One region of the Brucella cytisi genome, then DNA from elsewhere that is predicted to be linked to it. Evidence: predicted binding sites of a transcription regulator. Region 1 holds the regulator's gene; the other holds the start of a gene.

Region 1 (5,010 bases):
CCACGTCCTGCCGCTTGCCGCACCCGGCATCCTGACGGGAACGATCATCGGCCTTGCCCATGCGCTTGGTGAAACCGCGCCGCTTCTTCTCATCGGCATGGTGGCTTTCGTCGCCGACGTGCCGTCCACGCCAATGGATCCAGCGACGGCATTGCCTGTACAAATCTACATGTGGGCGAATGAAGCAGAACGCGCCTTTGTGGAACGCACGTCAGGCGCTATCATCGTCCTGCTTCTGTTCCTTGCCGTGATGAATATTGCAGCAATCATTCTGCGCCGCCGCTTCGAGCGCCGCTGGTAAACGGGAGTCGAAAGCTATGAACCTGATGACTGAACGATCTCTCGAGAAAGCCGTAGGAGAAAAGATGAACGCCAACGCCAATTCCATAAAGATGCGCGGCGACAAGGTTTGCGTATTTTATGGTGAGAAGCAGGCGCTGTTCGACGTCGATCTGGAAATCCAGGAAAAGATGGTCACGGCGCTGATCGGCCCTTCGGGTTGCGGCAAGTCTACCTTCCTGCGTTCGCTTAACCGCATGAACGATACGATCGAAGGCTGCAAGGTCGGTGGCAAGATCACGCTCGACAATGAAGACATCTACGATCCGAAGATCGATGTCGTCGAACTGCGCGCCCGCGTCGGCATGGTGTTCCAGAAGCCGAATCCGTTTCCGAAGTCGATTTATGAAAATGTCGCCTACGGCCCACGTATTCACGGTCTCGCCCGCACCAAGGCCGATCTTGAAGAAATCGTCGTGACGAGCTTGCAGAAGGCGAGCTTGTTCGAGGAAGTGAAGGATCGTCTGCACGATGCGGGCACCGGTCTTTCGGGTGGCCAGCAGCAACGTCTTTGCATCGCACGCGCGATTGCGGTGAGCCCGGAAGTCATTCTCATGGACGAACCGTGCTCGGCGCTCGACCCGATTGCGACCGCGAAGGTGGAAGAGCTGATCGATGAACTGCGCCAGAACTATACGATCGTGATCGTCACGCACTCCATGCAGCAGGCCGCGCGTGTTTCGCAGCGCACCGCCATGTTCCACCTCGGCAATCTGGTCGAAGTGGGTGACACGGAAACCATGTTCACCGCGCCGACCGAAAAGCGCACGCAGGACTACATTACCGGACGCTTCGGCTGATCCGCAACTGCGCTTCAACAGATAGACAGTGCGGCTTCCCCGCAATTTATATTACGAGGTCTACTATGCCGTCTCAGCATACCGTTCGCTCCTACGACGAGGAATTGAAGTTTCTCTCCCATAAGATCGCCGAAATGGGCGGACATGCGGAACGTATGGTCGAGCAGTCGGTCGCCGCTATCGTCAATGCGGACAATGCGCTCGCACAGCGCGTCATCTCCGACGATCTCATTCTCGATGCCAGCGAGCGCGAGATTGACGACAAGGCTGTGATGATTATCGCCAAGCGTCAGCCCATGGCTGTGGACCTGCGCGAAATCATTGGCTCGATCCGCATCTCTGCCGATCTGGAACGCGTGGGCGATCTGGGCAAGAACATTGCCAAGCGCGTTGCCGCCGTTTCGGAATCGCGCCAGCCGGTAAAGCTTTATCGTGGGCTCGAAACACTCGCTGAGCTGGCGCTGACCCAGCTCAAGGATGTTCTCGACGCCTATGCGTCGCGCTCGGTGCAGCAGATCAATGTCGTTCGCGACCGCGACGACGAGATTGATGCCATGTACACGTCACTGTTCCGCGAGCTGTTGACCTACATGATGGAAGACCCGCGCAATATTTCCGCCTGCACGCATCTTCTGTTCTGCGCAAAGAATATCGAGCGTATCGGCGATCACGCGACCAATATTGCGGAGACCGTCTACTACATCGTGACCGGCCTGCAAATGCCGGCCGAACGACCCAAGGAAGACCTGAGCCACGGTATTGTCGTGGATGAGGCGCGTAAACCCTGAACTGCAGCCGACCGGACCACACGGTCCGGCGGTTGAGAATGAGTGAATAGCGCGGCGGCACGCGGTCGATTGGGGGATTGTATCTACCGCCCGCCGAATTTGGATAGGGAAATACTGGATGTCACAGGCACCCAAAATCGCTGTGGTAGAAGACGAAGAGGCGCTGAGCGTTCTTCTTCGCTATAATCTTGAGGCAGAGGGCTACCAGGTCGATACAATGCTGCGCGGCGACGAAGCCGAGATCGCCTTGCGCGAGAACGTACCGGATCTGCTCATTCTGGACTGGATGTTGCCGGGCGTATCGGGCATCGAGCTCTGCCGTCGCCTGCGCCAATGGCCGGAAACCGAACGCCTGCCCATCATCATGCTGACGGCACGTGGCGAGGAAAGCGAACGTGTTCGGGGCCTGAGCGTCGGCGCGGACGACTATGTCGTGAAGCCATTTTCGACGCCGGAATTGCTAGCGCGCGTCAAGGCGATGTTGCGCCGGTCGAATCCGAGCATTCTTTCGCATGTGCTGAAAGTGGGCGACCTGGTTCTCGACCGTCAACAGCATCGTGTCTATCGCAAGGAAAAGGAAGTTCGTCTCGGACCAACGGAATTCCGCCTGCTCGAATATTTCATGATGTCGCCCGGTCGTGTCTTCTCACGTAGCCAGCTTCTGGATGGCGTTTGGGGACCGGACATCTATGTCGACGACCGCACGGTGGACGTCCATGTCGGACGGCTGCGCAAGGCGATCAATGTCGGTCGTGCGCTCGATCCGATCCGTACCGTTCGGGGTGCGGGTTATTCTTTCGGGTGACCGCTGCGGTCATTTCGGCGTCAGGAACTGAACTTGTCCGACCCGCCACGGTATCCGTGGCGGGTCGTTTTTGTTTAAGACCCCGCTTTGCAAGGTGCGGATCGTGCTCGCCCGATTCGCATTGCAACAACCCGAAACGGGTCTCAAAAGCACAATCTCACGCGATGTTACAAATCTGTTGTCAAAGTTGACAAAGAGCAATGGAACCGGCCTGGAAGCAGAAATTCTACAGAAGATTTGAAACGCCACAAATGTGTATGCAAAAAAAGTACAAGAAAAAGTGAATTAAGGCAGCGATATGGCGTGTATTGCGAGACTTTGAATCTCGTGAAATCAATATCTTACCTGAATTGCTAATTCTCGTTAAGGAATTATTAATATATTTAAAGGGCTTGTAGGCACATTCGCAATCTCGATTCGGAATTGTTTTAGGACTTTTCAGCGGTCTCCAGCATTGTTGGGATTTGACCTGTTGCCTTTTTTTGGCCTAAAAATTCCAAAACCTTGAATTCGATTGAGCGACTGTAGGACGTGAGATTTTGATCTTCGTCCTCTTTGACTTGCACCGCAGTCAGACGTTCGCGCGCATCATTCCAGATGTGTTCGCCTGAATGGATGACTGGATCAGTTAAGGGTCCTAATATGAGACTGAGCCATTGACGCGCGCCGCGAAGTGGAAATTGCCCGCTCTTATCGGGCTGGTGATTGCGCCTTTCGTGGTGACCGGTTGCACGACAACCGGAACCTCGGGAAAAGCCAATTCGGAAAAGACGGCGGCAAGCCACGTCAAATCCGTCAATGGCGTGAAGACCTACACCTACACCGCACGGGACAAGAATTGCCTTGAACGTGCGATGTTCTTCGAATCCAATCGTTCGAGTTCCGACGGTCTTCTGGCTGTTGGTACGGTGGTCATGAACCGTCTCGCGTCGGGACGTTATCCGGATACGATTTGCGGTGTCGTCGGTCAGAAGAACCAGTTTGCGCCCGGTGTGCTTACCCGCCAGATGAATTCCAAGGCGCTGCCTGATGTTCAGGCCGCTGCCGACGCGGTTCTGAAGGGTGAGCGTCATCCGAAGCTCAAGAACGCCATGTTCTTCCACACGGCGGGTCTGAAGTTCCCTTACAACAATATGCATTACGTGCTCGTAGCCGGTGGAAATTCCTTCTACGAGAAGCGCAATCGCGACGGTTCGCTGCAAAATCCGGTTCCGCAGGAGCCATACAATCTGGCTATGGCCTATTCGCCGCAATCACCTTCCGTTCCACAGGATCCGTCTTATGATGTGACCCTGCCACAAACCGGCCCAGTTCCGGGAACGGAACCGACCGTTCAGGTGGCACTCGCGGAAGCGGTAAAGGCTCAAAGTGTGGACCAGAACACTGGTGCCGGTCCGCAGGCCCGTGGCGAACGACTGGCACGCCATCGCGGTGTGGCTGCACCTCAGCAGGAACAGCATATGCAGGTGGCCTCCTACCAGCCGCAATTCGATACGACAGCCCCGCAGCCGACATCGCTTGGCTATGCTCCGGCAAGCCAGAAGCAGGCTGACGCCATTGGCGCGCTACTTCTGTCCCAGGACCGTCCAGAAGCACCGCTATAAGAGGCGATTTTACAATCAGATAATCTGCAACGCCGGTCTAGTTCTACCTGACCGGCGTTTTGATTTTCTGGCTGATTGTCGTCGCTTTTCGGCGAAAGTTTCAGCGATAGATCGGGCGATAGATCACCATCGGAGTGTCGTAGAAATCAACCTGATTCTGCCAGGCACGCCGGTCAGCTCTGCGATCGAGATCCAGTCGCATGAGACAGTTGGCGAAAGCGTCAGTCTTGGCCTTGAAGCCATAGCTGCGGCAGGTCTGTTCGTCGGCCGCACGACGCTGTTCAGGTGTCATGGTCACGCAGCCCGCCAGAAGGCCGCTAACGCCCAGAAAGATAAGCACTTTCTTATTCATTACTGTCTGCTTTCTCCTGCAACTGACCGCAGAATTACTATACTGCAAAGGCAGGAAAAAAGGTGGTGAAATTATGCCGTCTGATAAACTGTCGGTGATTCCATATCCAAAAAGGTCTTCCACCCATGGCTCATGAACAGCTGAACCCAGTCATCGATCCGGTGAAACTCGAACGTCTCGCGGAAGTCGCCGTTCGCGTTGGTCTGCAATTGCGCGAGGGGCAGGATCTCGTCATTACCGCACCGGTCGTGGCCTTGCCGCTGGTTCGCCTTATCGCCAAGCATGCTTACAAGGCTGGGGCCGGACTGGTAACGCCATTCTT
Region 2 (5,010 bases), on a different contig from region 1:
AACCAATACGGCCAAGCAGTGCGTGACGCACGCGCTGGGTGACAAGATCGATCACGACGATCGTCACGATGATCAGCAGCAGAATGGCGCTGACATCGCTGTAATAGAACTGGCGAATCGAGGTGAGCAGTTCCTGCCCGATACCGCCTGCCCCCACAAAACCCATGACGGAAGCACCGCGCACGTTGACTTCAAAACGCAGCAGGCCATAGGAAGCAAAATTTGCGGCCACTTGTGGCAGCACGGCAAAGCGGATGACCTGCAGGCCGGAGCCGCCCGATGCGCGAATACCTTCGACCGGGCGCATATCGATATTCTCGACGACTTCGGAGAACAGCTTGCCCAGTGCCCCTGTTGTATGAAGCATCAGTGCCAGCACACCGGCCATCGGCCCAAGACCGAAGGCGATAACGAACAGCAGCGCGAAGACGATTTCAGGAACCGTACGCAACAGCTCCAGCCCGCGACGAACGATGAAGCGAACCGTCGAATTCGGAGCCATGTTGGATGATGCTGCGAAGGAAGCCGCAAAAGCGACCACAGCACCGATCAACGTCGCCAGATAGGCGATCAACAGCGTCTCAAACAGCATCTTGAGCCAGCCGCCGAGGTTCCAGTACCAGGCAGCGAGGTCGCCCCAGAAATTGGCGATGGTCAGATCCGGCAGAATGCGACCGAGGTAGCTTGTAAAGCGAAAGAGATTTTCGACCAGTGTGCCCGGCCGAACATCGGCAACGACGGAGGCAGCAATGGCGACAACGACAAGCGCGAGGAGCAGCGCGATACCGTAGAGACGCCGTTTGCCGACTTCTCTTCGATAATCGGCAAGAAGAGTTTTTGCACCGTTGCCGTCGAGTGAGGATACCGTCATGCGAGATTCCTTTAATCAAGCATGATCTTGTCCGAAAACCGGTTCCCACTTTTCGGGATCATGCTCTAAAAAAATGCCCGAAGCTTTTGCGGCTTCGGGCACTTCAATTGTTCTACGGATTAGGACTTGCGAGCCTTGTCGTTGAACTTGAGCATCTCGATGATTGGTTCGAAATCCTTAGCTTCGGTCGCTACGAATTCCTGATCCTTGCCGTCGGAAAGGGCATCAAAACCTGCCTTGTCCTTCTTCGGCATGTCGAGGAAAGCCTGCTTGATGTCGGCCTTCAGCTGGTCTGGAAGAGTGTTGAGAACAGCGAACGGACCTTCTGGAAGGAAGTCCGACTTGAAGATGACGCGGAAATCGTCCTTCGTCATTGCCTTGCCGTCAGCATCCTTCAGCACGCCGCGGCTGACCATGCGGGTCAGGTTGGAATCGTTTTCCGAGTTCCAGGAGTTGGCAGCGGCATCAGCGGTGCCCTGCGCAAGAGCAAGAACTGCATTTTCATGGCTGCCAGCAAAGAAGTTCTTACCGAAGAACGTATCGACGCTATAGCCTTCGCGGTTGAGGAAGAAGCGCGGAGCATTGTTGCCCGACGTGGAGTTCGGATCAACGAGAGCAATGGTCTTGCCCTTCAGGTCATCCATTTTCTGGTACGGGCTGTCGGCGCGAACATAAACGACAGAGTAGTAGCCGTTGACACCGGTGTCATGGCGCTGGTTGACAAGTGGTGTGGTTTCAACGCCGGTCATGACAGCGCGCGCATAGGAAGCCGGGCCATAGAATGCGATCTGGATGTTGCCGGCGCGCTGGCCTTCGATGACGGCGGCGTAGTCGTTGGCGACGCGCAGCGTGACCTTGGTGCCAAGTTCCTTGCCGAGATATGCAGCCAGAGGCGCATAACGGTCGGAAGTGGTCGAGGCGTTTTCAGCCGGGATAACGCCCAGAACGATTTCCGGATAATCCTTGCTCCAGTCAGCAGCTTGAGCGGTGGAGGCCATCATTGGCATGGTCAGCGTTGCGGTAAGCACAGCCGCCGCCAGAAAGTTTCTACGGTTAAGCATAGGTATCTCCTGTTAATCCTGAGTTTGGAGCGTGTTTTTTTCCGGAGCTTTATGCGCTCAGGCGGAAAGCTGGCGCAGAACGGCTTCAGCCGACTGCGGAACTGGCATTGGCATTGGTTCGCCCTGCTGTTCGTCGGCGTCGATGACGTCAGCGGCTTCCATGCCGTAAAGGTCGCGTGATGCCATATCTGTCAGCATCGACGGTGTGCCACGGAATACGATCTTGCCGGCAGACATGCCGACGAGGCGGTCGCAATAGCTGCGCGCAATATCGAGCGAGTGCAGATTGCAGAGGACCGTGATGCCATATTCGCGATTGATGCGGCGCAGGGCGTCCATGACGCTGCGGGTGTTGCGCGGATCGAGCGATGCAATAGGCTCGTCGGCAAGAATAATGCGTGGCTGCTGCACGAGCGCGCGGGCAATCGCCACGCGCTGTTGCTGGCCACCCGAAAGTTCATCGGCGCGGTGCGCCGCAAGATGCGCAATATCGAACTGCTGCAGAGCGGAAAGCGCGATCAGGCGTTCTTCGTCGCTCCAGATACGCAGGAGCGACTTGGGCGTCGAAACATAGTTGAGACGCCCCATCAGAACATTGGTCAGAACATCCAGACGATCAACCAGATTGAAATGCTGGAAAATCATCGCACATTGCGCGCGCCAGTCACGCAATCCCGAGCCTTTAAGGCCCGTAACATCACGACCATCCCAGTGAATTGTTCCCTCGGACGGCTCGACAAGGCGATTGATCATACGCAGAAGCGTCGACTTGCCTGCGCCTGAGCGCCCGATAATTCCCACAAACGTGCCCGGCTCGATTTCGAGGTCCACGCCCGAAACCGCCACCTTGTCATTATAGCGGCGCGTTATGTTGTTCAGTTGAAGCATGAATTCGTCTCCATTCATGCTCACTTTGAATTGCTTCCATGACACTGCAATGAAAGCATAATGACGTTTGTGTAAATTTACACGCCGCTATAGAGATTTCACCTAAGCAATTGTTTTAACAGTTATTTCCTTCAAATGATGAAGGAAGGTCTCTGTGGATGCATTGACATCACCTGAATTGTCTATTGTGACAACATCTCGGGCATCGTCATCGAAGCTCACTTCACGCGCAAGCCGCGCGGTGATTTCTTCCCGGCTTTCACGACCACGCGACGCAAGCCGTTCTGCCAGAACGTCCGGTCGGGCTGTTATCACGACCACAGAACGTGATTTGTAGAGCCTGCGAATATCGCCAAGCACTCGCCGTGAAACGTTGGCGATCACCACCGTACCGTCGGCGATTTCATCCTCCAGTGATTTTGGCAATCCATAGCTCAGGCCATGCGCCTGCCAGTGCAGAGCGAAGGCTCCCTCGCCTGCAGCTGTTGCAAAAGATGCTTCATCCAGACTGTCATGATCTTCCGTGCCTGGCATTTGCGGGCGGGTGATGATGCGGCGCACAAAATGAAAACGCGTGTCGCCCGCAAGAGCCACACGCGCTGCATCCATGATCGTATCCTTGCCGGCCCCGCTGGGGCCGACGACGGCGACGAAACAGCCTTTCGGCATATCGGATTGCATCTGCATCAAAGCACCCGATCACCTTCGCGCCAGACCGTGCGGACAACCGGGATTGCACCTTTCGGGCGCACGCGAACGAGATCGGCGCGCTTGCCGATGGCGATTTCGCCGCGATCATCCATAGCCATGGCGTCCGCAGGATTCTTGGTCACGAGGCGGACAGCCTGTGGCAGCGCAATCGGACGTTCGCCCGAAGCAAGACCGAAAGCCGACTGAATGAGGCTGAACGGAATATAGTCCGAAGACAGGATATCGAGGCTGCCATTATCGACGAGATCGCGTGCGGCAATATTGCCGGAATGCGAGCCACCGCGAACGATGTTCGGCGCGCCCATCAGGATCGAGAGGCCTGCGCCTTTCGAAGCATTGGCCGCTTCCATCGTGGTTGGAAACTCGGCAATCCGCACGCCATGGTCGAGCGATTCATCGACATGCGCACTGGTCGCATCGTCATGGCTAGCCAGAACGATGCCACGTGTCGCAGCCATTTCGGCAATGGCGCGGCGATGATTGGCCGAATAGGCGTCCGAATCCGCCATGCGCTTCTCACAATGCACCCGGAACTCCTCATCCGTGAGCTTCATCTTGCGCATGTAATAAGTGCGATAGGTCTCAAGATCAACGAATTGACGCTGTCCCGGCGCATGATCCATCAGCGAAGCGAGTTTTACGCGGTCATCGCCCGCAAAAAGCTCGAACGTTTCGAGACAATCTGCCGAAGATACTTCGCAGCGCAGATGCAAAAAGTGGTCTGCACGCAGGCGATTTTCGCGAACACCGCTTTCAATGGCATCCGCAAGCATCCGCATATCCTTACCAACGAAGTCGCGGTCATAATCGGAGCCGACACGCATCGCATCGAAAACCGTCGTGATGCCCGATGCTGCAACCTGCGCATCATGGGCCTGAACCGCAGCGTCGACATTCCAGCGCACTTTCGGACGCGGCGCGTAATGGCTTTCCAACTGGTCGGTGTGCAACTCGATGAGGCCCGGAATGACATAATCGCCATCCATGTCTTCGCCGCCATTGGCATAGCCCTGATCGATGGCTGCAATTTTGCCGTCACGGATCAGGATAGAACCGGAAACAATCTCGTCAGCGAGCACAATCTGCGCATTTTTCAGAACGATTTCATTAGCCATGGGATAGCTCTTTCATCACCGCATTCGTGTTAGCGGTAGTTTCATATTTCGATAGGAAAGCTTCGATATCGAGCGCGCGGAAATCATCGAGCGCTTCGCGCAGACGCTCATGGCTCCAGTTCCACCAGGCCAGTCGATCCAGACGATTGCCCGTTGCGGCATCGAAACGTTCGCGAATGAGACGCGCCGGAACACCACCAACAATCGTATAGGGCGCAACGTCCTTGCTCACCACCGCCCCGGCACCGACAACGGCACCATTGCCAACCGTCACACCCGGCAAAATGGTGGAGCCATGGCCGAGCCAAGTGTCATGACCGATCTTCACCGCATTGCCACGACGCCACTCGAAAAACTCCGTCTC

What was found. Region 1 encodes PhoB, which activates phosphate uptake and scavenging genes when phosphate is short. Its sites were predicted from a motif close to TGTCATNNANCTGTCAT; they were not measured.
Positions count from the first base shown of each region.
Region 2: phnC (phosphonate ABC transporter ATP-binding protein) is a predicted target of PhoB. The motif match lies at 2,870-2,886, and genes of this name have one in related genera.

Region 1 is NZ_JBCAUP010000013.1:158,432-163,441, reverse strand. Features, by position in the region: gene pstA (phosphate ABC transporter permease PstA) at 1-301, shown strand, start outside; gene pstB (phosphate ABC transporter ATP-binding protein PstB) at 366-1,139, shown strand; gene phoU (phosphate signaling complex protein PhoU) at 1,205-1,927, shown strand; gene phoB (phosphate regulon transcriptional regulator PhoB) at 2,046-2,732, shown strand; gene AAE521_RS14620 (cell wall hydrolase) at 3,389-4,336, shown strand; gene AAE521_RS14615 (hypothetical protein) at 4,437-4,688, opposite strand; gene AAE521_RS14610 (aminopeptidase) at 4,814-5,010, shown strand, end outside.
Region 2 is NZ_JBCAUP010000002.1:247,214-252,223, forward strand. Features, by position in the region: gene phnE (phosphonate ABC transporter, permease protein PhnE) at 1-871, opposite strand, end outside; gene phnD (phosphonate ABC transporter substrate-binding protein) at 991-1,932, opposite strand; gene phnC (phosphonate ABC transporter ATP-binding protein) at 1,990-2,820, opposite strand; gene phnN (phosphonate metabolism protein/1,5-bisphosphokinase (PRPP-forming) PhnN) at 2,923-3,501, opposite strand; gene AAE521_RS03410 (alpha-D-ribose 1-methylphosphonate 5-triphosphate diphosphatase) at 3,507-4,646, opposite strand; gene AAE521_RS03415 (DapH/DapD/GlmU-related protein) at 4,639-5,010, opposite strand, start outside.